Regions from separate parts of the Clostridium sp. CM027 genome, predicted to be linked through region 2. Evidence: riboswitches for the same ligand, from Rfam matches in the RefSeq annotation. Region 2 holds a riboswitch; the other holds the start of a gene.
The links. Region 2 has a riboswitch for cobalamin ahead of KTC92_RS09895 (acetyl-CoA hydrolase/transferase family protein). Riboswitches for the same ligand answer to the same signal wherever they lie in the genome.

Region 1 (25,706 bases), 1.0 Mb from region 2:
GTCCATCAGCAAGGAAGCCCATGAAACTATGGCTATAGCTATGAATAGGCTTGGTGGAAAAAGCAACACTGGTGAAGGTGGAGAGGATGCCGAAAGATTCAAAGTTGATGAAAATGGTGATTTAAGAAGAAGTGCAATTAAACAAATAGCTTCCGGTAGATTTGGTGTAACTGCTGAATATCTTGTAAATGCAGACGAATTGCAAATAAAAATAGCTCAAGGAGCAAAACCTGGTGAAGGTGGTCAACTACCAGGCAAAAAAGTTGATGCAAATATAGCTAGGCTAAGGCATTCAACCCCTGGGATTGATTTAATTTCCCCACCACCTCATCACGATATATATTCTATTGAAGATTTAGCTCAGCTTATTCATGATCTAAAGAGTGTAAACCCTAGGGCCAGAATAAGTACAAAATTGGTTTCAGAGTTAGGTGTTGGAACCATAGCCGCTGGAGTTGTTAAGGCACATTCAGATGCTATAGTAATAAGTGGTCATGATGGAGGAACAGGTGCTTCCCCACTTTCCTCAATAAAGCATGCGGGGCTACCTTGGGAGCTTGGACTTGCTGAAACCCAGCAGGTATTGCTTTTAAATAATTTAAGAAGCAGAGTAACCGTTCAAACTGATGGTCAGCTTAAAACAGGACGTGATGTTGTTATTGCAGCACTTCTTGGAGCAGAAGAATTTGGGTTTGCAACTACAGCTCTTGTAGTGCTCGGTTGTACTATGCTAAGAAATTGTCACTTGAATACTTGTGATATGGGCATAGCTACGCAAGATCCAGAACTTCGTAAGAATTTCAGGGGAAAACCTGAATACGTGGTGAATTTCTTTACATTTATTTCCAAGGAAATAAGAGAGCATATGGCGAGACTTGGTTTTAGAACTATGAATGAAATGATAGGTAGAGTAGATAAAATTAATCAGAAAAAGGCTATAGACCACTGGAAAGCAAAGGAACTAGATTTATCAAATATTCTATATAAACCTGATATGCCCAAAAGGATTAAGCGGTACTGTGTAATATCACAAGATCACGGGTTAGATACTTCTTTAGATTTCAAGCTTATTGAAATGGCAAAAATATCCCTAGAAAATGGAATGAAAAGCACCTCTAATTTAGAAATTGAAAATGTTAATCGTTCTGTTGGTGCAATGTTAAGTGGAAGAATTGCTATGAAATATGGCGCCGCTGGACTTCCTGACGATACAATAACATTAAATTTTGTTGGGGCAGCAGGTCAGAGTTTTGGAGCCTTTGGTGCTAATGGATTAACATTAAACTTAGTAGGAGATGCAAATGATTATGTTGGCAAAGGATTATCAGGTGCTAAAATAATTGTAAAGACACCAGAAAATTGCAGTTTTATTCAAGACGAAAACTTCATCGCGGGTAATACAATTCTTTATGGAGCGACTTCTGGTAAGTTGTTTATAAACGGATTAGTAGGCGAACGCTTTGCAGTAAGAAATTCAGGAGCCCAGGCTGTAGTTGAAGGAATTGGAGACCACGGTTGTGAATATATGACAGGTGGAATTGTAGTTATTATCGGAAGAACAGGCAGGAACTTTGCAGCCGGAATGAGCGGTGGTATAGCATACGTTATCGACGAAGATGAAACATTAAAATCAAACTGTAATATGGAAATGATAGAGGTAGAATTAATAACTTCAGAACCAGATTTATTACAGCTCCATTCGATAATAAAAGAACATTTTGAAGCAACTAACAGCCATAAAGCAAGTAAAATTCTAAATAACTGGAAAGAATACAAGTTAAAGTTCAAAAAAGTAATACCAACCGCTTACAAAGCAATATTAGAAGGTAAATAGAAGCTATAGAACTGTCTCTCTTTAGGGACGGTTCTCAGTTTTCAATTTTTGGAGGTGTTAAATTTGGGAAAATTGTATGGTTTCAAAGAATTCAAAAGAGAAACTGCAAATAAACGCCCTGTAAAAGATAGAATTAAGGACTCTAAAGAATTATTCATAGAATTTCCAGTTGAAAAACTGCGTCAGCAAGGTGCAAGGTGCATGGAATGTGGTGTTCCTTTTTGTAACTGGAGTTGCCCTCTAGGAAACTTAATTCCAGATTGGAATGACATGGTATATAAAGAAAAATGGGAAAAAGCATATAACAGGTTAACCCTTACAAATAATTTCCCAGAGTTCACTGGCAGGATTTGTCCCGCCCCTTGTGAAGGTTCATGTACATTAGGAGTTAATGGAGACCCTGTTGCAATAAGGGAAATAGAATTAAATATTATAGAAAAAGCATTTTCACAAGGATGGACAAACCCTTTAGAGCCTAGAGTTCGGACTGGTAAAAAGGTCGCTATTGTTGGTTCGGGTCCATCGGGCCTTGCGGCAGCTGCTGAACTTAACTCTGTAGGCCATGATGTAACTGTTTTTGAAAGGGACGATGAAATAGGCGGGCTTTTAAGATATGGCATACCAGATTTTAAATTAGATAAAAGCATAGTTCAAAGAAGAGTGGATTTTATGATTGAGGCAGGAGTTAGCTTTAAAACTAATGTAAATGTCGGAGTTGATTATTCTGTAGACACTCTTTTATCTGAATTTGATGCAGTAGCTTTAACTGGTGGTAGTACAATTCCTAGAGATTTATTAGTTGAAGGCAGAGAATTAAAAGGTGTACATTTTGCTATGGATTATCTAAAACAACAAAATAGAAGAGTTTCAGGCAAAACAATAGAAGCTAGTGAGATAAATGCTAAAGGCAAAGTTGTACTGGTACTCGGAGGCGGAGATACTGGCTCAGATTGTATTGGAACTGCAATAAGGCAAGGAGCTAAGAGCGTATATCAATATGAAATTATGCCAAAGCCCCCTGTAGATAGAGACGACACAATGCCATGGCCTTCATACCCTAGAACACTAAAAACTACTACTTCTCATGAAGAAGGTTGCAACCGCGATTGGAATATTACTACAAGAAAATTCACTGGTGAAGATGGCGAAGTTACTACGCTCCATGCATCTAAAGTTGAGTGGACACGTAATGAAAAAGGTATGCAACAAATGAGTGAAATACCAGGTTCAGAATTTGAGCTCAAAGTTGACTTGGTTATTTTAGCTATGGGTTTCTTGCATCCACAACATGAAGGTATGCTTACGGACTTAGCTTTAGACTTTGATAACCGAGGAAACGTTATTGTAGATGATAATTATATGACTAATTTACAAGGCGTTTTTGCAGCTGGAGATATGAAAAAGGGCCAATCATTAGTTGTTTGGGCAATATATGAAGGTCGCGCAGTTACTAAAAATATTGATAAGTATTTAATGGGGGAAACTTCATTAAGGGGGTAAGAGCAAATAGTACAATCAGTATGAAATCTCTCCTGCGTGATTCGAAATAAGAGCTTGAAACGTGAAATTCCATCAAATAATTCTAATCTTTTGCCAATATAAATTTCTCTAACGCTCACATTCGGCTTACAGCCGGTTCCCTAGCCTTCCTTACAGGAGGCTCACGAGAATTTTATATTGCCAAAAGAAGAATTACTAAATGAATTTTCAATGTTTCTGCTCTTCTTATTTGAAGTCACTTTCGGAGAAAGTTCATACTATATAGTAATTAGCACATCCTATGGTATGTATTTTAATAATATAAAAGATAAGAAGAAGGTTTTATTTAACACAGCCTTCTTCCTATCTTTTATATTTTTCAACCTTTAATAAGATCCACAAATGTTGACTTAACTTTGCATCTTACGAAAAATGTAAGTAACGAGAAAGCATCTATCCTCGTTATTTTCAATTTTCGACTAATGTTTTTTCTGGACTTAATGGTATGTTACTTCTATTATCAAATTTTTTATCCCAGCATTCTTTCTTTTATTTTGTTCCCTTTTTTTTTAAATTGTTCATTACTCGCAAAAATCATTAACAAAACCACTGAAAAACTTGTCCACTCCCATTGAGTTGTAATAATCCCTATCAAATTCAAAAGCCTACCACATAGTAATCAGAGCAATAATCAAAGTGCCAAATTTCAAATTTTTCTTCATATAACCTTTATCTCCAAATATAAATTATCCTTGCAGCACATAATTAAAGAACAGTTCAAATTAACTGCCCCAGCGGTTAAAGCTATAACTTTATTTTACACTCTTTTAATATCCTATATCCACTGCAATTTTTGAAAGTAAATCCCAATTCTCCTTATCATTAGGATTAATACTCATAAAATACAAATACCGTTGTATTTCTTCTTCTTTTTCAGTAAAAGCTATCGATCTATTAGTAGATTGAGGTGTAGCATTTATTGAAATGGACATATAAAGTTTAGATAGTGCAGTTGAACCTCCAGTTTTATTTTCAACGTTAGCATAGGACGTAAAAGGTAATATAGATATAGCTGTATGTAAATATGCAGATGCCTCCATATAGTAAGATATTTTATCTTCCTCATCAACTTTACTGTAACCAATCCCAAAGCAACCTACAAGTTCATAAATGCAATGTATAAATACCTCATTCGCTTTTTTTCTTTGTATTTTTTGATTAATGAAAGCGTAAGTTGCAAATAGAAAACTGATTATCAGAGCTATTATTAATAAACGTTTTTTCAAAATAATTCCGCCTTTTTATTTAATGTATTTTCATATTGATTCGTCATAGCTTACACTTATGTATGTATCGTCCTTTTATGATATAAATAACCTATAATAAAATTATAACATATTTTTCATATTATACTTAAGTAATTATTTAATAATCAACATAGAATTAGCACACTCATGAATTGGATAAACTTCGCCTTCTATACACACTCATAATAATGCCTACGGATACCATATTAATAATCCCTAAAGAGCCTCCATAGCTTATGAAAGGAAGTGGAATTCCTATCATAGGGAATAAATTTAGATTCATTAATATATTCGTTGCGAATTGAACTATAAATATACTAATCAAACCGCTTATAAGTAATCGTCCATAATTATCTCTAACATATTTTGAAACATGTAGAATTCTATATATGAAAGAAACAATAATAGAAATAATAACCGCGGCTCCAAGCCACCCAAAAGTATGTACTATATAAATAAAAACAAAGTCTGATTGCATCTCAGGTACCTTTAACAGTGCCTCATTTGCAGAAAACCCATGTCCGAAAATTCCAGATGTATGAGCTATTTCGTACATCTGTACATTCAAGAACCCTACTCCTCTCGCATCCGAGAATGGGTGTAAAAAAGTAAAAAACCTACTTATTCTATATGGTTCTGATATAATATAATACAGAAAACAAATAGTATTAAGTGCAACAATGTAAATTACATATCTTTTTTTCATATTAGATTTAAGAGCTAAAACTATAAATGTAATAAAATAAATTCCACAGTAACCTAATCCTTGAGCAGCTAGCATTAAAAGCATTGGAATAATTAAATACCATACAGCTTTAATTAAATTCATTTTTTTATTCCAGTCATCGTTATTGAATATACCTGCTAGTGCTATTATAAATACATATAAACTAATTGCTTTAATATCAAATGTAAATCTTCCTACACTGATAAAAGGACTTCCATTTATAGGGTGGCTTATAAAAAATGATAAGGTAAATAATAAGCACATGCCTACAAAGATATGTTTCGAATACTTTTGAAGTTTTCTATAGTCAAAGAAATATAATAATACTATACCTATAGTACCAATAGCAGCATATAATAAGCTGTGCTTAAATAGATAATCACTACTTCTGAATGAATTTTTATATTGCATGAGATACATCAATGCAACACCTATATTAACGAGTAGTATGGTTAAAATTAATGTAATCCAATCCGGAGTTCCCTTATGTGCTATGTTTAGCTGTTTACCTACTGCTTCGCCATCTCCCATGCGTTCAACAGCTCTAATTACTGATTCTTCTTGTACTATTCCTTTTTCAGCATATTCGCCTACAATATCCTCAATATGTGAGGATAGCTCTTGTTTTATTTCTTTATGAGCTCCCTTATACTTTACATAAGAACATACATAATCTATATATTCACTAATTTTAGAATTATCTCCTACGTCCATAATATAGCCCCCCCTAATATTTTATCAACTGTAGAACGGAAAGTTGTCCATTCTTCCTCTTTTGCCTTTAATGATAATCTACCTTCCTCCATTATCCTGTAGTACTTTCTAGGACGTTTTCCAGAACCCTCACCCCAATATGCCACAACTAATCCTTTTGCCTCCAAGGTATGAAGAATTGGATAAAGAGTTCCTTCCTTCAATGTAAACACACCGTTTGATTTTTCTTCCATTTCTTTTATCATTTCATAGCCATACATTGGTTTTTTATCAATTAATTTTAAAATGAGGATTATCGTACTTCCCTTTAACAGTTCCTTGTTTATTGACATGTTATTGCCCCCCTTATATTTTTATGGCATATGATACCATTTATACCTAGTAATCCGATACATTGATATCATAAGTATAATAATAACATTATATTCCAAAATGTCAATATAGAATATAAATGAGAATTAGTATATTTTTAATTATGTTTTAACAATACCTCTTCTATAAGCTACTTCCAAACCCTTCAAAATAAAAACACCTAGAAGAACTTCTTCTAGGTGTTTTTATTTTGTCATATATTACATATCATTACTTTTAGGAATTCATGATTTTCTACCCTTCCATTGCCTGGCAGGGGTCACTCATTTGAATAACTTTCTTTAGAACTAGCACAGTTCTACTAGGTGAATACACTATAATCCCAGGTTTATTCCCCTTATTTCGTAATGTTTTCGCGCTGTATATATAATCTGTTGCAATTCTGTGTTGGCCACCAAATATCGTTTCATCACTATTAAAGATAATCTTATATTCACCCATCTCGCCAGTAGGTAGTTCATATTCTGAGAAAGAAGCAGATGGATTAAAATTAAATAAAAATACTAATTCACCTTTTCTGAAAGCAATCATATTTTGCTTATCATCAGTCCAAAGATTTTGGAGGTCTGTTGCACTTAAAACATTATATGTTTTTAATAAAATTAGCATTTCTTTATCAAAATTTGACAAATATTCATACTTAAGATCTTTATTTTCCATCAGACTCCATTGTCTTCTTGCGTAATTATAACTCCAATTATTACCTTCTCTTGGGAAGTCAATCCATTCCGGGTGACCAAATTCATTCCCCATGAAATTTAAATAGCCTTCACCAGCTAAAGTTATAGTAATAAATCTAATAAGTTTATGAAGTTCTACTGCTCTATTTATTATTAAATTATCATCACTTTTTAGCATGTGAGAATACATTTCCTTTCCGCCTAAACGGAACATTAAGGTCTTGTCACCTACAAGTGCTTGATCATGTGATTCAGAATACCCTATATTCTTTTCCTTAGGCCGTCTATTAGTTAACTCGTGCCACAACTGACACATGCTCCATTTTTCATCTGGCAGTTCTTTTAACAATTTCACCCAAAGATCAGGCACTCCCATAGACAAACGATAATCGAAGCCAATGCCACCAAAATCAACTGGCAGACACATTCCAGGCATTCCGCTCATATCCTCTGCAATAGTTACTGCATTAGGTTTTACTTCTCTTACTAAGTCATTAGCAAATTGAAGGTAAGTAATTGCTTCTATATCCGTATCCATACTAAAGTATTTACTGTAATCCGAGAACACTACTCCAAGCCCTTGGTGGTGATATAACATCGATGACACACCATCAAATCGATAACCATCAAAATGGTATTCCTCTAGCCAAAACTTAATATTCGACAAAAGGAAATGAAGAACTTCTGGCTTCCCATAATTAAAAAGTTTTGTACCCCATGCTGGATGATTCCCCTTAACTCCAGTATGGAAGAATTGATAATCAGTTCCGTCAAACTCATTAATCCCCTCAGCTATATTCTTAATTGAATGAGAGTGTACTAAATCAAGTAATACCGCAATTCCCATAAGGTGGGCAGCATTAACTAATGCTTTAAGCTCTTCAGGGGTTCCAAACCAAGATGAAACAGCAAAAAAATTAGATACTTGATAACCAAAAGAGGCATAATATGGATGTTGCATTACCGCCATAAGCTGCACAGTATTATAACCAGCAGCCTTTATTCTTGGAAGAATATTTTCTGTAAACTCGCTAAAAGTACCCATTCCTTCTTTTTCCTGGGACATACCTACATGAGCCTCATATATAAACAATGGCAATTCGCTATCAACATGAAATTCACTATCCCGCCACTTAAATTCAAAGTCTGGTTGCCAAATTTGTCCTACAAAATCATTAGTAATAGGATCCTGCATCGTCCGCTTAATATAAAGAGGAATTCTATCTCTTGATACACCTTTAGCCACTACCCTTACCTTAACATAGGATAAATGTTTTAGGGCTTGTACCCCTGGCAAAAAAATCTCCCAATTTCCACTTTCTTTTCTTATCAATGGATGTGTTTGAGGATTCCAAGAGTTAAAATCGCCAATTAAATAAAGAGCATCAGCCATAGGGGCCCATTCTCTATAAACCCATCCCCCCTTAATTAAATGGAACCCGTAAAATAAGTCGCCACTCGCAAAAGAGTCAAAGCTTTGATTATTACCAAGTAATTCTTTTTTACAAGATGTATAACGGTCCACTCTAATCCTAATATCACTTTCAAACGGCTTGAGATATGGATCAATCTCTATTATTTTGATGTTTTTATTTTTATAATCCTCCATTTAAAAATTCCTTTCGTATTTGAAATTATTGCAAGTCAAAATATTTATTACTAATATATCTAATTCGACTAAATATTATCAATTCCTTTGTTCTTCAAATAAATAAATAAATAAATAATAAACTCAAAAATAATTATAACGACTTAAATTTAGTCTATTAGTAATGAAATTATTATATCTATTATATTTTTCTCAATTGATATTATCTTGTTTTATAAGGGCGTTTATTATAGCTGAACTAGCTATAAATAATAACCCAGCTTGTGGTGCAATCATTGTAAAGTCAACCAGTCCATGCCCAATTATTACAGCTTGAATACCTGCCAGCATTGGAACTAATCTACAATTCTGTGCATGAAGTATCTTTAAATTTCGGAATAAATTAATTTTCATATAGGTATATATGAGAAGCCCAACAGCTCCAAGTGTTGTCATAATAGTAATCCAGATATTGTGACCGTGGTATAGGGTTGCATAATAATACCCTTTCATGAAGCTTTCTCCATGGTCAGTTATCCCCATAATACCCCAACCCGTAAAAGGCTTAAGTTTTATCATTTTTAAACATCCATCCCATATTCCAAAACGACTATTGAATGAGGTATCGAAATCATGTCCGGTTAAATTTTTAAGCATTTCTGGTGGTACAAAAGTAATTACAGCCGTAATTATAAATATTGTGATAAACAGCCATATATCTTTTTTATTACCTTTAAGTAGATAAAATATAAAAACGCCAAATAATAGCCCCATAAAAGCACCCCGAGATCCCGTTAAACACAATGCAATAACAAAGAGGATTGTCGCTGTCTCATAAAATAATTTTGCAGTTTTTGATTTAATGCTACAAAAATAAATACCTACAAGAATCATTATAGCAAACCAGTTCCCCGCTACATTAGGATTACCAAAGGTGCTATATATTCTACCATTAACTGCTGGCTGAGCTGTACTTTGAAGAAATGCCCCCCAAATATTAAAATTAAAATACTCATATAACACTTTCTCAATAATTCCAAAAATTGCTGAGAACAGAGAAAAAAACACTAAATGCATATATATCTTTTCCACCATATTTTCATTTTTACAATAATTTTGCAAAAAAATACTAACACATAGATATATAAAGAGAGCAAACGATGCAACAATTGATGTAAAACTATAATTTATAACTCCTACTATTAAAGACCAAATAAATAGTAAACAAAGTCCTATATTCCAATAATTTTTATCTATCTTAATTTTTTTAAATAACACCATATATATCATATATAATAATGGTATTATGGTCGTATAAGGAGAAATGATTGTTAATAAAACTAAAATGCCCATAATAAAGCCACCTTCATCTCTAGTATTTTTTTTCGTAAGCATAATGATAAGTGCCCAAGAGAATTACCTTATCATTTTGTAAACTGCAATTCCATTAAGTACTAATATTAACCTTGTCACCTCTTTCTATTATATACTAGCCTTGGTATTATTGTTTACTTTATTAAAAGGGTATATTATTATTCTACAACATATAAGCCCTAAAGCTACACCGACTAAAATATCTGTAGGATATCATTTTTATTATCCCCCTTCCTCCATTATATCTCTTTTCCCATATTGTTTCAAAAAAATAAATGTAGCAAAGGATTACCCTTGCTACTAAAATGGCATAATAAAAGTTTTACCCGTTTTAGGATTTTTAGTTATATATACATCTAATCCGTAAACCTCTTTAATTATATCTTCTGTTAATACTTCCTCTGGAGTTCCATCTTTGTAAACTAAGCAATCATGCATTAGTATCATATGATTGCCATATGCAGCCGCTATGTTCAAATCATGTAGCACAGCAATAATTGTTATGTTTTTATTTTCATTTAATTGTTTTAATTGATTCATCATTTCAATTTGATGATGAATGTCTAGGTGAGAAATAGGCTCATCTAAAAGAATTATTCCTGTTTCTTGGGCAATCGCTCTTGCCACTACCACTCGTTGTCTTTCTCCGCCACTTAATGCATTTATGCTTTTATTTCTAAGACCCCAAGTGTTTGTCATTTTCATAGCTTTCATAGCTATTCCCATATCTTTTTCACTTTCTGAGCAGAATCTAGAAATATGAGGCGTTCTTCCCATAAGAACTATATCTTGTACTGAAATATCGAATTCGATTTCTGTGCTTTGCGGTACCACTGCTATTTTCTTTGCTAAAACCTTTGATTTCATTTGGGCTAAGTCCTTTTCATCAATAAAAACTTCACCTTTTTCAGGTTGCAGTGATTTTGATAATATCCTTAGAAGTGTAGTTTTACCTGAACCATTTGGACCTAGAATAGTGTGAAATTTTCCTCTTTCTATGTTTATACTAATATCCTTTAATACTTCCTGTTCAAAGGAAAAACTTACGTTATTTATCTCTATCAATTACATCGCCTTCTTCTTTGTTCTATATAATAAATATATAAAAAATGGAACTCCAAAAATTGAAGTAATAATTCCTACTGGTATTTCTGATGGAGGCACTACTGCTCTTGCAAGCGTATCGCAAATTATTAAAAATATAGCTCCCCCAAGTGCAGAAAATGGTATAACCACCCTATTATCTGGTCCAAAAATCATTCTAATAGAGTGCGGCACTATAAGACCTACAAATCCAATTATTCCACTTACAGATACGACTGCTGCCACCATCAAAGTACTTATTAAAAGTATATACTTTTTTAATCCATTTACATCTACACCAAGACTTCTAGCACTCTCTTCTCCAAGAACCATGATATTCAGATCTCTTGAAAATGTAAAAATAAATAAAATTGAGGGAACTACTATTATAAACAGTAAAATTACCTCGTGATATCCAGCCGTTGAAAAACTTCCCATCGTCCACATAACTATTTTTTCAATATTATCTCTATTAAAGGTCATCATTAATGAAATAATGGATGATAATAAATAATTTATGGCAACACCCGATAGTAAAAGTGTGGTAACTGGAACTTTAGTACCGACTCTCGCAATATTATAAACCAGAAAAGTAGTTATTATAGCACCTACAAAAGCATTGAATGCCACCATGCTCATCCCTAAAAAATTGATTTCATTAAGAAAAACCATGGTTATAGTGGCCCCAAGTGCAGCCCCTGATGAAACTCCGAGAATAAATGGATCTGCCATTGGATTTTTGAAAATACCCTGAAAAGAGGTACCAACCACTGAAAGTGCTGCTCCTACTAAACAGGATAAAATGATTCTAGGAAGTCTTAACTTTACCAATATGATTGCAGATGTAGGATTAATTCCATCTAAGGATACACTGTTATTTAATATTGGAATTTTGCTTATAATAATTAGGGCTGTCTGTTTTAAAGAAATATCTGCTACCCCAAAATTTGTTGCTACAATCATTACAATTAGGAGTAAAAATACCCCTACTGCAAAAACTCGTCGATAATAACTCTTATTTTCTATAAACGTCATGGTTATTTAACCCCTTTTATTTAAAAAGTTCAGGATGAACTAATTTAGCAATTGCTTCAAGTCCTTCTGCAAGTCTCGGTCCCTGCCTAACAATAATGTTTTCATCAATCTCCAATAATTTGCCGTTCTTAACTGCATTCAAATCTTTGTAACCATTGGTAGCTTTTATACCTTTTTTTGAATCATAGAGCTTTGAACAAATTAGCACATCAGGATTCTTTTCTACAAGCTTTTCTACACTGTAGTTCCAACCAACTACGTCGCCCGCAGCATTTTTTCCGCCAGCAATGTCTATCATACTACCTATAAATGTATCTTTTCCTGCTGTAAAATCACCACTCTTGCCAAATCCTGCTACATAGTACACTGTTGGCTTCTTAGCATCCTTAACCTTATCAGTTATTTCTGCAACTTTCCTTTTCATATCTGATACTATTGTCTGGGCTTCCCCACTAGCATTTACAACCTGACCAAGTTTTGACATTGTGTCATACACACCATTAAAATTTTCTTCACCACCAAGCGCTACAACCTTTATATTAAGAGCCTCTAATTTTTTAATAATAGCCTTATCAAAAAGAGCTGATACAATAACTACATCAGGTTTTAATTCAACAATTTTCTCTACACTTGGTTGCAATAAGTCACCAACAGATGTAACCTTAAGGGCCTGAGCTGGGTAATCATCGTAATCACTTCTACCAACTACACTGCTTCCTTTACCAAGTGCATATATTCCCTCTGTTATATTTGGTGCAATTGTAATAATTCTTTTAGGTTCTTTTTCAATGATAACCGTTCTATCATATGAGTCAACTACCTTTAGCGGATATACTACAGCGTTAGTTTCCTTTTTAGTAGTATTAAGCGACCCTTTATTCTCACCTTTGCTGCCACACGCGCTAAATACAACACAAACAAAAACAGCTAAAACTAGACTTATTATACTTTTTCTTTTAAACATAAGTTGCCTCCATAAATTTTAATTTTTTAATTACTTATTTAATTTTAATTGGGATACCACAAACCACCATGTGAACTTCCTGAGCCCTTGATGCAATATACTGATTAACTCTACCCGCAATATCTCTAAAAACCCTTGCCATCTTGTATTCTGGTACAATTCCAGAGCCAATTTCGTTAGTTACAAGAATTATTGTTTTTAAGTTTTTTTCTGCTTCGTCAAGAAATACTGCTACCTCTTGTAAAATCCCTTTTTCCATTGCGCTTATAGCTTGATTATTAAGATCATCGAACTTATCCCCCGCTTCATCAAACATAAGATTTGTAGTCATTATTGTAATACAATCTAATAAAATCGTATCAAACTGCATTTCTTCGTTATAGAATACCTGTTTTAAATTCTTATAGCCTTCAAAGGTATACCAATTAGCTGGTCTTCTTTCTTTATGTTTTTTTACTCTGTCCTTCATTTCATCATCAAACGGAATTGAAGTTGCAATATAAAGTACGTTGCCCTTCTCTTCTTTGGCTAGCTTCTCAGCATATGTACTTTTCCCACTCCTTGCTCCACCTGTTATAAGTATAATTTTTTTCATAGTATGCTCCTTATTATTTTAATGATATACTCTAATGTAAAAAAATCAGAAAATAAAAAAACCACATCTCAAGGATGTGGAATAATGCAATTAAATTTTTCACATATTGGATAACCCAATATTATTGTTAAATCACGCATTTTTCATCCTCCCTCCGAAGACTAAAATTTCAAGCAATAGGCAGGTTTACTGGCTTTAGCATCATCTTACTCTCCAACCTTCTCAGTTTCCCAATGGTTCTTTGGATTTCATCCTCTAATACAGTAGCGGTGGGCTGCAGTGGTTTTATAATCACTTTCCCTTTTAACCCCTGTTACAGGGCACCTAAAACAATATTTAATTTTTATTAAGTTGACTATTTTTATTGTAACATCAAAAAAATATTAAAGCAATGTAAATCATTCTACCTACTTTCTAACGCTATTTCAGTGTTTTATTTAAGTAATATTCCATTACTCCTTTTACAATAGGTACCACATGGTGACTTCCACCTTTCTCTTTAACGTTTTCCATTAACATTGATACTACTATTTTAGGATTAACTGTATCCATACATATAAACCATCCATTTTCTTCTGCAGCTTTATCCTTGTCATCTTTCTTAAGTTCCGCTGTTCCAGTTTTACCCGCGAGAGCTTGCCCATCAACTCTTGCCGCATGACCTGTACCATTTGGGTTATCGATAACTCCAGTGAGACCATCTTTTACAAATTTTATATTATCCGCGGAAATTGCATTAGCTTTCCATACCTTAGCCTTTACCTTTTCATTCAAACTTTCTAAAGTTGGAGACATAATATTTCCATCGTTAACAACTGCGCTATACGATAGTGCAAGGTGAAGTGGGCTCATAAGGACCTCCCCTTGACCATAACCAGTATCTGCTAATGCTACATCATTCTTAATGTTGTTACCATTGGCTACTTGTGAATTTGCTATTGGATAATTTATTGGAAGCTTTTGACCTATTCCAAAATTGTTGCATCCTTTTATAAATTCCTCTTTACCTATATTAAGAGCTGCCTTTGCGAAATATATGTTATCAGAGTATACAAATGCATCCTGTAAATTCACTGACTCTCTCGGTTCACCAACCCTAGTAACCTTATTGAGTCCCCATGATTTATCCGGTTGCCATTCGTTTCCCGGTATGTTAATAAGTTCACTAGGTTTTATCTTCCCTTGCTCTAACCCAACTGCAGCCGTTATCAGTTTAAATGTAGACCCTGGAGAATATACAGCCTTAAATCTATTATTAAATGGATCCCCTGCTTTTTCCCATTCTGCCTTTTGGGTATTAGAAACATAAGTAGTAATTGCATTTGTATCATATGACGGCGAGCTTACTAAAGCCAATACCTCTCCAGTTTTTGGATTTATTGCTGCACTGGCTCCCGGCTCTTTATTCATCCCTTCATATATTTTCTTCTGTAGTTCACTATCTACTGATAATGTTATATTTTCACCTGCTTTTGATTCTTTTTTAAGAATTACAACCTTATTGTTATTATTTTGTTTTGATATATATATTGTTGCCCCATTTTCACCCTTAAGCTTGTCCTCATAAACCTGTTCAAGACCTGCCTTTCCTATTAAACTAAATGAGTTATACCCTTTACTAGAATTCTTTTGTAGTTCCTCAGCAGTTATCGGCTTTATGTATCCTATAAGCGACCCCAAAGCTTCCCCACCTGGATATACTCTACCTTTAGTCTTGTTCGGGATTACCCCATCAAGCTTCATAACTCCATCTATTTTTACTTTTTCACTACGCAATATGTTAATAATCGGTATAAATTGATCAGAATTTTCATTATCCTTTAGTTTATTTTCTATAACCGAAGCATCAATATCTAGTATCTTAGCCATCTGCGATATATTAGCATCCTTATTTTTAATAAATGTAATGGGTTTTATTCCAATCGTAACAATTAAATCATTTATTGCAAGTGGTTTTTTACTCCTATCATAAATTTCTCCACGTATAGCCACTTCTGGCTCTACCCTAACCTTATCTCCCGCTTCCATACTAGGAAATATCATTTTCTCATTCCAAACTAATGTCCACTGCTTTTTATTGTTAACTTCTTCCTTCACCATAGTAGCCTGGTAGCCTGGCATTTTTAATTGCCCTGCTGCAGTATCCATAACTATAGAAAATGGTATATTTATAGCTTTTTTATTTCCTTCCTTAATTTTATCTTCATTCTCCACATTAATAGATATACTTTTAGCCTCTATTCCACTATAAATAGCATTGTATTTGTCTACAAATTCCTTTTCAGTTATTGTTTCCTTAGTTTTAACTGAAAGCATGCTATACATTGTTTTGAAATCCTGCTTTACCCACTTGTTCTTATATGTATCAAATGTTTTTGTTGCACTATCCACTTTTGTAAAAAAATTAAACATAAATACTGCCATTACTATTAATATAATCCCTATCGTTGTAAAAAGTACTACTTTTAAGTTTTTTTTCGACATTTTTTTACCACCCCTTACTTATTATAACACTTGAACCGTATAATTAAATAGTATGATTTTTAAAAGTTTATTTTTTTGCATATTAAACAAATATATTATAAAATAAATTATATTAACTAGAGAATTAATACCCTCAGGATACTATTTTCAACACATCTTTACCCCTGTTGCTTATAATGTATTTAGTATATAATAACTATTAATTGGTGCAATAAATATTATACTCATTATTAAGGAGGCATTATTATGGATAATAAAGTTTATACTAAAAAAAGTAAAGAAGAACTAAAGAAGATCTTAACTCCAATTCAGTTTGAAGTAAGTCAGGAAAGCAGCACAGAAAAATCTTTTGAAAATGAATTTTGGAATAATAAAGAAGAAGGCATTTATGTAGATATTAATAGTGGAGAGCCCTTATTTACATCTCTTGATAAATTTGATTCAGGTTGTGGGTGGCCTAGTTTTACAAAGCCTGTTGAGGATGCTAACGTTAAAGAAAATAAGGATGCAACCCATGGTATGATGAGAACAGAAGTAAGGAGCAAATATGGTGACAGTCATTTAGGACATTTATTCAACGATGGTCCGATTTCCCAGGGTGGATTAAGATATTGCATAAATAGTGCTTCACTAAAGTTTATACCAATTCATAAGCTCTGCGATGAAGGATATGGAGATTACTTAGAATTATTCAATAAATAAGGAGAGCGTTTCTCGCTCTCCTCCAAAACTGTCGTTACAAGTATACCTATACTTGTAATCCATTAATAGCTACTTGCTGATTATCCAAAGCAAATATCTTATCTTTCCATTTTAAAGTATTTAAAACATATCCTAAGGAGTCTGCATGGTATCTTCCAGCTATTTTTTGATAACCCAATAGCTCATATACTTTATCTGAATCAAAATCCACAGGATATAAGCCGCTTATAGGATCAACGAATCCGTTGATTGGATTCTTTAGCTTTCCGTTTTCGTCGTATATTTCATTTAAATAATCGGCGTCCTTGTTGGATATATCTATAATGTATTTTTGGTTATTTTTCTTACTGATAACTTCAACCTTGTAATTGTCTTTATAAGTAACATCGTATTTGTATTGCTCATTATATACATTAAAGTCAAATAGTAATTTTGCTTCATTGTTAATAAACGAGTAAATGTAATAGTACATTATTCCACCACTACCACCTGTTGCAATACTTATTAAAATATCATCTACACCATCTCCAGTAAAATCCCCCAAAAATAGTGTAGGATTGTATCCTGTATTTTCACTAAGTGGTATACTAGCAAAATCACCTGTTATTCCATCTTGAATTACAAGGACGATATTTTGAGTATATGGACTATCTGGTGTCTTTATACCTGTTAAGTACACAGCATCTGTTATTCCATCACCATTTACATCTCCACTTGCATAACTAACAATGCTCGGATTTATCCTATTATATCTATTATACATAACTGCTCCTTTGCATTATAAGATTTATAAAATATCTTATGAGCCAAGCAATAAATTGTTCCATTTATTGATTTTTATAAGCCTTGTAATTGGGCGAATCTTCGCCAACTAATTTATCTAATTTCCAGTTATATCCCTTGTCAGCATCGTAAACAAGAAAATATAGCGCTACAAAAGAAACGTTTTTGTTTTCATTCTTTTTCTCATCTTTATAAGTAATACTTCCATAAACATATTTTATATTATCTAATCCCTTCTTAGACAATATTTCATTAGATTTAAAGGTCTTCGCTTCTTTAGCTGTTATTTTATGGTTATTAGACCACCAGAAAAATAAATTACTCCCTTCAATTTCGGCATTGGTAATAGAGGGTACTATTATCTCCGTAGGCACATTGTTTATTGTCCCACTATCAACGGTAGTTTTTGACCTGTTTAAAAAAGATATATTGGCGAAAGATATTGAGAAAGTATAATTAGTTGATAATACCAACTTTATTTCTCCCACTATACTCTCCCTCTTAGCATTAACAATTAATGTTCCATTTTGTACATCAAACTTTTTATCAGATATATTAATACTCTTAGTAAATCTATCATTTATAGCAAACCCTTTGCCACCAAAAAAACTTGAATAGGATACTGTTTCTCCCACTCCTTGTTCTTTTATAGTTTCAATAACCTTTTCATCAGAAAAAGTTGGTGATAAGACTAATTTAGATCCCTCTGCGCTGTTTTCTTCAATGTTATCAATTCTCCAAGTTTCATTTTCAAAAACAAGGTTACACTTTATCTTTCCTGTAGAAACCAGAAGTCCACTGTCTATAGAAGCTGTCACCAAAATTTCTTCTTTTTTGTTTTCTAAATCCGGTGTTCTTGAAACCATGCCAAGATTTGTGACATCTTGTCCACCTAATACTTTTGGTATATCTGCAATATTAATACTTAATTTTTTTAATCCAACCCAAAACTTCTTTTCATTCATACCTACCAACGGTTTCAATGAATTAACGCTCTCAACTATAATTTTAGGGCTAATCTTCCATTGATTTTTTCCTTCATCATTATATACTAGAGCCAAAGAAGTCTTTGCCTCAATAGCGCCATTGTTTAAAGTTAAATCTACTTTTATGTCATCCTTGCCCTTATATGTATTCCTACTATTTATCTTAAAGCTTTTCATATCATTTTTGCTTATTTTTATTACTGTTCCTTTAGGAAGAGTTACTACTTTTCCTAGCAAGTCGTCTTTTATTTTCACTTCATCCACTGGTTTAACAATAAAAACTGTGTATGCAAAGACTGCGACTGAGGTAACAACTAATAATGATATTATAGGTATAATTACTTTCCTATGCACAAATGTTTTTTTAAAATAAGCAAAAAACTTATCCCTTTTATCCTTTTTTATGTTTTCCTCAGTTATTGCAGGCATCGCTATCGTCTCCTGATGTTTTTCCTCTTTTTTGTCCGCTCCAACTGTCTTTTCTTTATCCCTGTTATTATTTTTATTAGTAATCCGTTCATCTTCTAAATCTATTTTTTCTTCTATTTTCTCTCCACAATATGGGCAAAATTTTAATCCATTAATATTAGTAAATTCATTCTTACAGCTGTTGCAAACCATTTTCTCCCTCCAAACATTTATATAAAATAAACAATATGTTGTATTTAATATATTATAGCCTGTTTGCATACTATGTTCAAACATATTCACATCACTGACTGTAGATAATATTAAAAACTAATATAAATAGTAAAATAAAAATATAATTTTGACTTACTAATTTTCTTCATATGAAACTGGCACGTTATTTATTCCAAGTTCTTGCGCTGCTGCATATTGATCATGGCCCGATACAATTACAAAGCTTCCTTTTTTAATAACAATAGGTTTGTTAAACTTTTTATTATTCTTCATATAATTTATTGCTTTGTTTTTTGAACGTTTTATTGACAAATCTTCATTTTCATTTACTAACTTTGAAATATCCATTATTTCGTCTGTTCCAATTGGCATTTCGTAATTTAAATCTATTTGACCATTCGCATCTTTTAACAGATTGAATATTTTAATTGATGATGCTTCAACTGAAATAAAAGGGGTTCCCTTGCTATTTACGCACGCTTTTAATTCACCTTTAATTACAAAATAATTTACATCCTTCATACCTATTACTGCATCTCTCCAATAATCTTTTTTGACAATTACTCTATAAATTGAATTCATATCATCATAAGTTCCTATTTTAAATAGTAAATTAACATCTCCATTCTCTAACCTATTTGTTTTTACAGGTAATCCCTTAATTATAATCTCACTCTTATTCATATTTAAACTCTCCTTTTAATTGTATATATTTTAGCTGTTTAATTCCAAAAATAAAACACCTAGAAAGCTCATAGCCCTTTCTAGGTGTTTTTAACTATATTATAATTTAACTTCATATTAGTTTTCACGCAAGTAAATTTACCTATAACTATGTTAGACGTTTTTAGATATTTTTCAACTGTAGAATTTTTTTCATTATAAGCTAACACAGACTTCACCCCATTCGTAAATTCAAAAATTTTATTTGTAAATCTTAACTATTACTTATCACTATTCTTACCTATACATCTATTATATCATTGTATGCATAAAGTTACAATTCAAACCCTACAATTGCAGGAAATAGCATACTTTTAGGGGTTAAACTATTTTTTTATGCTACTATTTTCCACTTACTTAACAAAACTTTCCAGTACTTAAATATATTTAAGTGCTGGGATTCTTAACTTAAGTCATCTCCTGCAAAGCTACACAGCTTCTAAAATGACGTTAAAATACAGTTCTAAACTGTTCAATGTGAGTAATTGTATACTCCATACATCCCATACCCATTGCAAAGAATGATACCATTATTATCAGTATTATTGCGCCAAAATCGTATTTCATTGCTTCTTTTTTGTTTATTAAGTAGGCTACAATAATTTCAATTCCTAGTAGAACTAAAACTAGGGGCCACATCGATGCTATTAGTAAATATTTAATACTTGGATTTATTAATCGTAGTAAAAACATTATTCCAAATATAACTAAAACTATTCCAGTAGTAAATGTTCCCACTCTACGTCCCTTAATCATTCATATCACACTCTTTTTTCTTGCCTATAATAAGTTTCGCACCCACAACAATTATTACAATACCTATTATTATCTGAGGGGCCATTCTTGTTACATCATTAATAAGACTATATAGTTCGCCCGACATATTCATACGTCCAAGTAAGGTGTTTATGATGTTGTTCCAAATTAAATAAATGCCTAGAAATACTAGTAATATCCCTGCAATCAAGCTGTGTTTCTTAAACATTCCTTTATCTATTTTCACTAATTCATCAAGAGAAAATAAATAATTATCCTCTAAAAGTAAAAACTCCTCATCCGTTGAATAACGTTTATTCATACAATCGAAAAACGAGTAAAACCAAATCAATGGTAAAACGAATAGTAGTGGCCCTATCGAAAGCCAGCTAGAAAGAAATATTAAAAAGAAAAATGCTGCCATAAGTGATAACCCCATCTTCATAAATCCCATATACATGTGACCTGCGCCAGGTAACATTGAAAAACTAAAGGTTAAAAATTTACTTTTTTCCTTTTTCATTATTAAAAACCTCCAAGTTAATTATTTTTTGCGAGAAATTATTAAGACTTCCATTAATTGCGTTTATAGTACTTAAACTCATAGGGGTTACCTCCAGTGTTTCACTTTTAGAATTGGCAACAAAATTTAATGGATTTGAAAAAACAAACATTAATGCTATACTTGCTGCCATTACTACCCTCATAGAATAAAAGATAAACTGAGTATTGCTTGCTTTTTTCTTATTTATTTTGTTTAGTATTTCCTGCTCAAATCCTAAAGGAGCATCAGTAAGTTCATTATCATCGAAACTATTAGCTAAAGCATCAGCACAGCCTTCACAATGGCAAATATGTTCTGATAATAAAATTAGTTCATTATCACTTAGAGATCCCTCTTTAAGCCCTTTTATTGATATTTTACTTAAGTGTCCGTTTTCTTTAAATAATGTACCACTCACATAAACTCCTCCTTCCATAAAACTTTCAACATCTTTTTGGATCTATAAAGATGTGTTTGCAATGTTTTCAAACTTTGACCTGTGTTTTTTGCCATATCAGAAAGTTTAACATCTTCACAAAAATAGTTTACTGACACCGCCCTATAAGGCTCTTTTAATTTCTTACATAAACTATATATTTTTTCGCTACTATGTTTTTTTAAAAGCGACTCCTCAGGTGTTTCCCCCTTATCCTTTATACCCTCAAAATCTTCATCAGGTATGCTGTGAATTTTTCTTGCAGGACTTTTAAGAAAATCTTTACATTTATTCACTGCAATTGTTGTAAGCCAAGCTTTAAAATTTACCCCATCAAATTTACCAAAGCTTATATATGCAGACAAAAAAGTTTGTTGTGCCAAATCCTCTGCATCAAAGTAATTTTTTGTAAAGGATAGACAAATAGTAATGATTAAACGTTCATATTGTTTTATATAGTTTGCAAACTGTTCTTTTTGAACAACCATCACCCCCTTTTTTGCCCTTACACTTAATATAACGATTGAGAAATAAAAAACACTTCAATTATAACATTTAAAATGTAATGTTATTAAAATTAATGTTACAATTACCATATAAATAAAGTACAATTTAACGACATTTCTCAAGGAACGTCTCCCACTTCTATAAGTGGGAGTTACCTACTATAAGTAGGCGTTACTTACCCTAACAAATAGAAAACTTCAGTGAGAGTATAAATCCCCTTCTGAAGTCGTTAATATACAGCTCCGCAGGAGATGATTTAATAAGCAATAGCTCTGTCAGGCTATCGCAAATGTATTTATATGATGGGAGGTAACAGTATGTTTAAATTAGCACTGAGTTCACTTATAATAGTTCTAGGAATAACACTCATTTTATTAGGAATTTATAATACCCAAAAAAAAATACCCAACAACAAATTCGTAGTTAATACTAATATAGGTTATTCCCTATCCCATCTGCTTCTAATTGATTACTTATGCACTTTTTAATAATTACCTTTAAAGTAGTACCACGTCCAAGGCAATATTCGATACAAAGTGTGCACTAATTATAATAACCCTCATATTATATCAGTAGATATTAATACTATAGGAGTTAGTAATAATGAGTAAAAAAGTATCAATTAACCTGCCAGATCATGTGTATAAATTAGCACTGCGAAAATCTAAATTAACTCATGGAGAAAATAATTTTTCAGGTTATTTACGTGAGTTAGTATGCAAGGAATTTACAGATAATGAACTAGAACATGAACTTTTAAAACTTAATGAACCCCTATGGTTAGGGATTACAAAGACAGCTGAGTATAACTCTACTTGTCAGGTATGTACTAATTCCATTTCTCCTGGAGAATTAATTTGTTATACTGACTTAGGATTTCAAGAAGACTATAAAAATTGGGTTCACAAGAATTGCTGCAGAAAAGATTAATAAGTAGAACTAGAGATGACAATTTAACCTCACTCTAACTTGCTACATACACTGAATCTAATAACGTAAAAAAATAGGCCTTTTGAAGGCCTATTTTTAATAAATAATCTATTTAGCTAAATCTTCTATAGAATTAATGTTCATATATTTAGGAACAACTAACCCTATTTTAGCTCCCTCTAGGTTTGGACCTAGATCTTCAACTTTACCTTTGTAGTCAGCCATATATTTAGCGTGTGTTCCTGGTAACCATGCTGCAACAATAGCATCTACATCTCCAGTAGCTACAGCCGCCCACATAGGACCTGATTCTACTTGCGTAAGTCTAACTTTGTATCCCATATCTTCAAGTACTAATGCAATTACATTAGTAGATGCAATTTCTGTATCCCAAGAAACATAAGCAAGCTTGACTTCCTTACCATCCACTTTTTTTGCACCCGCTGTCCACTTACTTACTTTATCTTTATTGTCAGTAATCCATTGTCTTGCAACTTTCTTTACAACTTCACCCTCGTTAACTTTAAGCATAACAGCTTCCATATCATCAGCTGTCCATGAAAATTGGTCTAAAATTTTATAAGCATCTGGCTTATCTTTTTTTAATCCTAAGCGTGCAATTGTATTTATATTTTCAGCACCACCGAAAGATCCTTTAGGATCCTTTAAGTATTTCAAATCATATTTACTAAACATCCAGTGAGGTGACCAACCAGTTATTATAATTGGCTCCTTATTTTTAATTGCATCTGAAAGTGCTTGTGTCATAGCAGCACCTGAGCTAGTTTGCACTTTATAATCTAATTTATAGTCTTTAACAGCTTTTTCAGCAGCTTGCACTACGCCCGCGCCCGCATCTATACCTGTAATCTTATAATTTAATTGTTTTTCAATACTTGAATTATCAGTCTTTTTTACTTCGCCACTTTTACTACTACATCCTACAAAAGTCAGAGCTATTAGACTAAATGTTACTATTCCAAATTGTTTCCAATTATTTTTAATCATTAATTTACTTACTCCTTTTATTTTATTTTGAAATGTCGTTAAATCATCTTCTTCGAAGCTGCAATATTAACAACTTCAGAAGGAGATTTACACTCCCAATTATAGAAGTGGAGACTTTCCTTCTGAAATGTCGTTAAAACCTTATGTAGTGTGTTTTTTATTTAGCGCTTGAGTAATACGATCCAATATCATCGCTAATATAACAATAGCTAAACCTGAAGCAAATCCTTGTCCGGCTTCATTTCTTGTAACCGCTCTAAAGACTTCAACACCTAACCCGTCAGCACCAATCATAGAAGCTATAACAACCATAGATAGTGCTAACATAATTGTTTGGTTAACCCCTGCCATAATTGTATTTTTCGCAATCGGAAGTTGAACCTTAAATAATTTTTGTGCAGGAGTTGACCCAAAGGCATCTGCTGCCTCAATAAGTTCTGTTGAAACTTGGCGAATACCAAAATTAGTTAACCTTACAACTGGAGGCATTGCAAATATAACAGATGCAATAATTCCAGGTACCATTCCTATCCCAAAGAAAGAAACAGCTGGTATTAAATAAACAAAAGCAGGCATAGTCTGCATAATGTCTAATATAGGCGTTACTATATCTTGCACCATTCTGCTTTTTGACATCCAAACTCCAAGAGGAATACCAATCAAAATCGATATTGAACTAGATGTTAAAATCAATGAAAGGGTAAGCATGGTTTGTTCCCAATATCCAAGATTTAGGATTAATAGCAACCCCAATAATGCAAATATAGATAAACCCCATTTTTTCTTAGTTATAAATATAGTTAATGCTACGATAATCAGTATAAAAACCACTGGAGGGATAGCTATTAATGCGTCACTTAACCCATTTACAACAGCATTTAGAATATCTTTAATTGGTTCAAAAAACCACTGAGCGTTATCTCTTAACCATGCTACAAGCATGTCAGCCCATTTAACTATTGGTATCGTTGGTATTTGTTTCATCGTTATTCACCTCATTTCCTGCAAGAGCCGCTAATACTGCACCTCGAACTATAATTCCTTTTAATATTTTTTCTTCAACAACAGCTACTGGTACAGGAGAATCGTGTATTATCTCAAACAAATCATTTAATGACAAATCTGGAAGAACTACAGGAACATCCGTAATCATAACATCATAAATATCTTTAGTTCCATTTTTCACTGCTTCAGCTGCCGCATCTGCAGTTACAACTCCTAAGAACTCTTTGTTTTTATTAATAACATAGATACTTGAAATTCCAGCCTGTCTCATACGTTTTAATGCAACTCGTGGACCATGTTTTTCTACATCTATGGTCTCTGGGCGTTTCATAACATGTTGTGCAGAAAAAACCTTGGATCTATCTACATCCTCAACAAACTTTCTAACATATTCATCAGCAGGATTTGTCATAATTTCTTCTGGAGTACCAACCTGCACTATTAATCC
Region 2 (6,695 bases):
GTTATATAAAATATCATTTTATATAAGAAGGTTTATACATAATATTTAAAATACCAGTTTCTTTATCCTCTGTAACTTTAGCATCAACCTCATACAAAGACTTTATTAATTCTTTGGTTAAGACTTCTGTTGGTGTTCCATAACTAACAATTTTACCTGCTTTCATGGCATAAATTTTATCACAATATAAAGCACCAATATTTAAATCATGAATAGCAGATATAACTGTGACCCCAAGTCCCTTTACAGTAGCCATAAACTGAAGCTGATACTTTATATCTAGATGATTTGTAGGTTCATCTAGAATAAGACATTCTGTTTTTTGTGCCAAGGCTCTTGCAAGAATTATTCTTTGCTTTTCTCCCCCTGATAAGGTTGAAAAGCTTCGTTTAGCATACTCTGTCATACCCACTTTTTCTAAAGACTCTTCCATAATTATATAATCCTGTGCATTATCTTTTTCTATAAACTTTTTATGCGGTGCTCGTCCCATTAGAACCATATCAGAAACAGTAAAATCAAAATTATAATTATTATGTTGAGACACCACAGCCATTTTTTTTGCACTTTCTCTCATAGAAAACTCTTTAATATTTTTATCATCCAAAAATACAGTTCCTGTAGAAGGCTGTAGGGTTCGATATATACATTTTAAAAGTGTACTTTTACCACTTCCATTAGGTCCTATAATGCCTACGAATTCTTTTTTCTTTGCATGTATGCTTAACCCCTTCAAAATATGACTTCCACCTAAATAAGTTTCTACATCTAAAGTCTTTATTTCCATCAATTATCACCTCCAAATCCATATGATTTACTTACCATAAGATATATACAGATTGGGGCACCAATCATAGAAATTAATATTCCTATAGGAAGTTCACTTCCAGGTATTATAATTCTGGATAAAACATCTGCCCAAACCAAAAATATAGCTCCTGTTAATGCAGATAGTAGAATAATTCTTTTATGATCTGTTCCAAATATCATTCTTATAAGATGAGGGATAATAAGTCCCACAAATCCAATAATCCCTGATGAGTATACAATGAATCCAATTACAACTGATGTAATTATAAGATAAAATTGTCGATACTTCTGAAGGTCTGTACCTAAAGTTATAGAAACTTCATCACCAAGTAGCATTAAATTAAGCGTTCTATATTGAGTAATAAAAAATAGTGTAGCTACTATTACAACCGGAATAATTATCCTTATATTTTGCCATTCTGCGCCTGCAAGGCTTCCCATAAGCCAGTATGTTATACTCTGCATACCCTCTCTATCATTAGCGAAGTATACAATAAAACTTGAAAATGCTGAACACACACTACTTAATGCCATACCCGCCAGCAAAAGCTTTGTTGAATTAGCTCTCCCATTTACATTTGCAAGGGTTAATACAAGTATTGATATTGCAAACGCTCCTAGAAAAGCACATATCCCTACATAATTACTGCCAAAAAAAACACCTACCCCAAGCATGATAGCTAAGGTAGCACCTAACGACGCTCCTGAAGAAATACCTAATATATAAGGATCTGCTAATGGATTTTTTACAATCGCTTGCATTATGACCCCGCATACTGAAAGACCTATTCCAACAGCAACTGCCAAAATAATTCTTGGAAGCCTTATAAACCATACAATATCATGTATCGCACCACTTGATAAAAACTTTGCATCACCAATGTTAAATAACTTATATATTATGATTTCATATACATTTTTTATAGAAATCTCAACAGAGCCCATAGTTACGGTTGTTAGAATTGAAAAAATCAAGATAATAACAAGTATAATGGAAACACATATATAAGTAGGTGTTCCATTGATCAAACCATTTTGTGTATTATTCTTATAAATTCTCTTCATTCTTATTTATTTCCATATAATTCAGGATATAATCCTTTTGAAATTGTTTTTATACCATCTAAAGTTCTGATACCGCTAGCATAAACTTCACTTAACATTATCGGATGAACCCTTTTTGACTTTATTGCCGAAATGCTTGAGAGCGCCGGATTGCTTATAATGCTTTTTAATGCAGCCTCTTTATCAATTTCTTTGCCGTAATAAACAGTGAAAATTACATCAGGATTAAGCTTTATCAAATCTTCATTTCCCATTTTACCATTTGACTTTGCTACTAAATTTGCTCCAACTCTCTTTGCAATATCGCCACCAACACTGTCTTCCCCATAAATTCGATATGTTCCGTTTTTTTCCACTTCTAGGATTACTGTTTTAACAGCTTCTTTTCCTCTAACAAAGCCCTTAGCCTTTTCAATTTCCTTTCTCATTGTATTAACTATTTCATTAGCTCTATCCTCTACATTGAAAATTTTACCCATATTTAAAATATCATCATATTCATTTTGCAGCGTATTTGGTTTAATAACACCACTGTTTTGTGACATATATGTATTTATCCCTCTTTCATGCCAAAAACCTACATCCCCAAGATTTTTTTCACCAAATACAGAATACCAGCTCAATATGAAATCAGGTTGTAATGCAATAACCTCCTCTTTTGCGGGTGCTTTTCCATAATACTTCAACTTGCTGAAAGAACTTTTATATTCATCTTTAACATCATGATCTAACCCAGATGCTGCAATTATCTTATCCTGCAATCCTAATGCTAATAATGTTTCTATTGAATTCTGATATACTGCAACAACCTTTTCTGGTGATTTTTCAAAAGTAAGTTTAACAGGTTGCTTAGAATAATTATATGTTGTGATTGTAACAGGGTAATGTGAGGACTGTTTATTACTATTTTCTACTTTAGTTTCTCTTTTAGGTACGGTTGATTCCTCTTTATTGCTACATCCAGTTGCTCCAAATGCCATAAATACTGATAAAATCATAATTATTATCTTTTTCATTTAAATTTTCTCTCCTTTGTTTATAGCTTGCATACTATGATATATTCGTTGATATTGCAGCTTCGCAGAATATGATTTAATGGGTGCCTTCTACTTCTATATGATACGCTTTAAACATACTCCATTCTTATTACTAAATTTATCTAATATATGTTTTTTGCATCTACCCTTCGATCTACTATGTCTAAAAACTCTTCTAGCTTCATTCCACTTTTCAGAGCTCCCTCTAGTCCTAAGTCAATGAATTTTATTATTTTATTTTTAATTTCCCAAGATATAAAATCTTCAGTTACAAACGTTCCCTTCCCTTGATGAGCTTTCAAAGCCCCCTCTTGTTCCAAGTCATTATATGCAGTGCTTACAGTATTTCTGCTTACTTTTAAAATTTTAGATAATTCTCTTTCTGTAGGTAATTTTGTTCCAACTTTGAGAGTTCCTTTTTCTATTTTATCTATAATCTGTTGTTTAATTTGAATATAAAGTGGCACTCCACTTCTTCTATTTATTATAACGTCAATAAAAATCCCTCCCAAAGCATATTGAATTAATCGACTAATTCACTCCAATCATTGACACGACCTCTTAATCATTAAATCATCGCCTGCGGTGCTGCTAAATCTTCTTTTCCACTCTTTGATTAATTCTTTCCTAAATTTAGGGTGAGCTATATTTATTAAAGCTCTCCCTCTTTCTTTTAATGTCTTTCCCCTTAGTTCCGCTATACCATACTCGGTAACTACATAATGAACATCCGTCCTTGATGTCGATGCTGTAGCTTCATTATCTATTAATGGAACTATTCTAGAAACCTTACCATTAAAATCTGTTGATAGAACTGCTATTATCGCTTTACCACCTTTTGATTTATTTGCACCTCTAATAAAATCTACTTGTTCGTAGGCTCCACTAAATTGTTTTAATTCTATAGACTCTAATACTATTCGTCCCATCAAATCTATTTGTGTACATGAACTTATTGATACCATACTATCATTTTGACTTATAACATATGGATCATTTACATAATCAACAGATAACATATCTATCATTGGGTTATTATTAGCAAAATTATATAGTTTCTTTGTTCCCATTAAAACCGCAGCTACTATCTTATTTTTATGAATAGTCTTTCTCTTGTTATTTATAACTCCAGCTTCTACAAGGTCTACTACTCCATCTGATATCATCTCTGAATGTATGCCTAAATCATTTTTACCCTTTAAATTTAAAAGTATGGCATCTGGTATAGCGCCTATTCCAAGTTGTAATGTTGATCCATCCTCTATAATTAAGGAGCAGTTTCTTCCTATTTCATTTTCTGCATCTCCTATTTCACCTTTTTTTAGTTCCATAACTTTATAGTCAGCCTCTACCATATAGTCTATATCTTTAACATGTATAAAGTTATCTCCTAAAACTCTTGGCATCTTCTTATTAACTTCTGCTATAACAATATCTGCACACTCCGCAGTTACTTTAGCGTAGCCACTTGAAACTCCAAAGCTACAAAAACTATGTTCGTCAGGCTCCGAAACTTGGATTATAGCCACATTAACCTTTAAATACTCTTCTCTGAATAATCTTGGCATTTCTGAAAAAAAGCAGGTTGTTAAATCCCCTATATCACTATTTATAACTTCCCTTGCATACGTTCCTTTTCCCATACCTACCATGTGAACTACTTCTCCGTACCTTTCCTTATTTTCAGTCATAGCACCTATAACTAATTTAGGTTCTCCAACTGCATGACCAACAATTACCCGATCCCCAGCTTTTATTTTTTCTGAAGCTTCTTTAGCAGTAACTACCTTTTCTTTATATCTCACTTGCCACTCCATAATATTTCGCTCCTTGTAATTGTAAATTATTCAACAAATTGTATCACCTGTACTTTGTAGAATAATTATAATTCCTACTCCCTCACAAAAAATTAAGCCCTTTAGCATTTATGCTAAAGGACTTGATAACAATATTAACCATATTTGTAAAAACACAAAATATAAAATGCATTTTAATACAAATATGCGTCACACCCCCTATCACTCGTAGCGTTCTTGGTGCATTAATAAAGGCAGGTCTTCTGACTTTGGATCATAGTCGCTTTAATCCTTCCCAACAAAATTGTCAGTGGTATAATTTAAAGCTTCTCACCATTACAGCGGCGGGACCATTCAGGATTTCCACCCGATTCCCTTTTAAATAAGATGCAAAACATCTCATACCTTTATATGCTATATTAAATTACTTTCTTTTAAAAGTTTCTTTTAATCTCTTCCATAAAATCTTTTTTAATTGAGCTTTATTTGTAACAGAGTTTTTATTAAATTCTTTCATAATAATCCTATCGGCTTCTCTATTTCCTGTTATATTGACAATAAATTCTTTGCCTAAGTTTTTGTACATATCCATAATAATTCCCCCTTCAAACTCTAAATATCAATATTATTGACTTAATTTTAGAATTTGAGGTGGTTCTGGGAAACATCCATATGCACCTGCTCTTTTTAAATTTAAATATGCAGTATTAAATAAATCATTCAATGAAAATTTCTTTAACTTATTTATTTTGCCCATATTTATAACACCTCCCAACATCCACGTGAGTAATCAGTATTGTTCCTTATGGCAGGTCTCCTGACTTAGTATCATTGCAATTCGCATCCTTCCTATTTTATAAATAGTGGATATACAAGCGAATTTGCTCCTCATTACAGTGACGGGCTCGCACAAGATTTTCACTTGTTTCCCTTTTAATTTTAAGCTACAACTTTAAAACCATAAATCATTTATTTAATTTTCAATATAACCATGAAGATAAAGCAAACATAAGTTATGCTCGCTTTATTGTTTGACTTTATATACCAATTTTTTTATAATTAAAACTCTATACCCTCTCTAGATGGTATTCCTTCGTTAAAATAATGTTTAATATCCTTCATCTCAGTTACAAGGTTTGATTTATCTATTATAGCTTTAGGTACGTCTCTCCCTGTTAAAATCAATTCTATATTACCAGGTTTATTCTCCATTAATTCTAGTAGTTGTTCTTCACTTATTAGTTGATTGTTCAATGCTCCCATTACCTCATCCATGATAAGTATGTCGCATTTTTCTTCTTTTAATGCTTCGCTACAAAATTCATATCCCTTTTGTACCTCTTCTTTTAATTCATTTTTTTCCTCTGCATTTAATGTCCAAAAAAAACCTCTTTTTTTCTCAAACCTAAATATATTAAAAAAGGGAGCCAGTTTTTTTGCACTTTCAATTTCACCAGTTTTACTTCCCTTCAAAAATTGCACCATAAATACAGTATATCCATTTCCTGCTGCACGTACAGCTAGTCCTACAGCTGCAGTCGTTTTCCCCTTGCCATTCCCCGTATAAATTTGAACATATCCGTTTTTTAATTTCCCCATTATATTCATTTCTCCTTGTTATATCTCGTGTACAAGATAGTAAGCCTCTTGTCATAGCTATGTTTGCACATAAACTACATATAAACAATGTAGTTTATAATTTTTCATATAACTTACCTCTAAGAATCTCTAATTGCTCTTTTAACTTCCTATTCTCTTCTTCAAGTTCTTTAATCTTTTTATCCTTAGCCATTATGATAATGTCTTTAGATTTAGCTGTTTTATCATATTTAGCTCTTTGATTCATAGTCCTACTCGTTTGATTATCCCTAAGTTCCTCAATTCTTTTCTTAGTCTCTTCATTATTATAAAGAAAAGTTTTAGAAATCCCACCTAATTGAGAAACACTATTGAAGTTGATTTTCTGTTCAGTCAAAGAAAGTTCCCT

Region 1: it holds a riboswitch for cobalamin, as region 2 does, so the genes downstream of both, cobU (bifunctional adenosylcobinamide kinase/adenosylcobinamide-phosphate guanylyltransferase) here and KTC92_RS09895 (acetyl-CoA hydrolase/transferase family protein) in region 2, are expected to answer to the same signal.

What each region holds. Positions count from the first base shown of each region.
Region 1 is NZ_CP077725.1:1,046,737-1,072,442, forward strand. Features, by position in the region: gene gltB (glutamate synthase large subunit) at 1-1,834, shown strand, start outside; gene KTC92_RS05085 (glutamate synthase subunit beta) at 1,898-3,334, shown strand; gene KTC92_RS05090 (hypothetical protein) at 4,141-4,599, opposite strand; gene KTC92_RS05095 (FtsW/RodA/SpoVE family cell cycle protein) at 4,766-6,061, opposite strand; gene KTC92_RS05100 (PadR family transcriptional regulator) at 6,052-6,393, opposite strand; gene KTC92_RS05105 (alpha-amylase family glycosyl hydrolase) at 6,668-8,722, opposite strand; gene KTC92_RS05110 (O-antigen ligase family protein) at 8,915-10,054, opposite strand; gene KTC92_RS05115 (ABC transporter ATP-binding protein) at 10,376-11,140, opposite strand; gene KTC92_RS05120 (iron ABC transporter permease) at 11,141-12,193, opposite strand; gene KTC92_RS05125 (ABC transporter substrate-binding protein) at 12,210-13,157, opposite strand; gene cobU (bifunctional adenosylcobinamide kinase/adenosylcobinamide-phosphate guanylyltransferase) at 13,192-13,752, opposite strand; cobalamin riboswitch at 13,914-14,095, opposite strand; partial or broken gene KTC92_RS18630 (hypothetical protein) at 14,055-14,117, opposite strand; gene KTC92_RS05135 (penicillin-binding transpeptidase domain-containing protein) at 14,173-16,236, opposite strand; gene msrB (peptide-methionine (R)-S-oxide reductase MsrB) at 16,483-16,938, shown strand; gene KTC92_RS05145 (FG-GAP-like repeat-containing protein) at 16,985-17,701, opposite strand; gene KTC92_RS05150 (hypothetical protein) at 17,766-19,328, opposite strand; gene KTC92_RS05155 (hypothetical protein) at 19,485-20,033, opposite strand; gene KTC92_RS05160 (hypothetical protein) at 20,114-20,242, opposite strand; gene KTC92_RS05165 (LiaI-LiaF-like domain-containing protein) at 20,523-20,828, opposite strand; gene KTC92_RS05170 (hypothetical protein) at 20,821-21,351, opposite strand; gene KTC92_RS05175 (hypothetical protein) at 21,332-21,790, opposite strand; gene KTC92_RS05180 (RNA polymerase sigma factor) at 21,787-22,299, opposite strand; gene KTC92_RS05185 (hypothetical protein) at 22,919-23,245, shown strand; gene KTC92_RS05190 (glycine betaine ABC transporter substrate-binding protein) at 23,354-24,253, opposite strand; gene KTC92_RS05195 (proline/glycine betaine ABC transporter permease) at 24,395-25,237, opposite strand; gene KTC92_RS05200 (glycine betaine/L-proline ABC transporter ATP-binding protein) at 25,206-25,706, opposite strand, start outside.
Region 2 is NZ_CP077725.1:2,084,481-2,091,175, forward strand. Features, by position in the region: gene KTC92_RS09870 (DUF3842 family protein) at 1-26, shown strand, start outside; gene KTC92_RS09875 (ABC transporter ATP-binding protein) at 14-787, opposite strand; gene KTC92_RS09880 (iron ABC transporter permease) at 787-1,875, opposite strand; gene KTC92_RS09885 (ABC transporter substrate-binding protein) at 1,878-2,891, opposite strand; gene KTC92_RS09890 (GntR family transcriptional regulator) at 3,035-3,424, opposite strand; gene KTC92_RS09895 (acetyl-CoA hydrolase/transferase family protein) at 3,458-4,729, opposite strand; cobalamin riboswitch at 4,944-5,132, opposite strand; gene KTC92_RS09900 (hypothetical protein) at 5,133-5,300, opposite strand; gene KTC92_RS09905 (hypothetical protein) at 5,334-5,465, opposite strand; cobalamin riboswitch at 5,498-5,686, opposite strand; gene KTC92_RS09910 (cob(I)yrinic acid a,c-diamide adenosyltransferase) at 5,768-6,307, opposite strand; gene KTC92_RS09915 (DUF6262 family protein) at 6,402-6,695, opposite strand, start outside.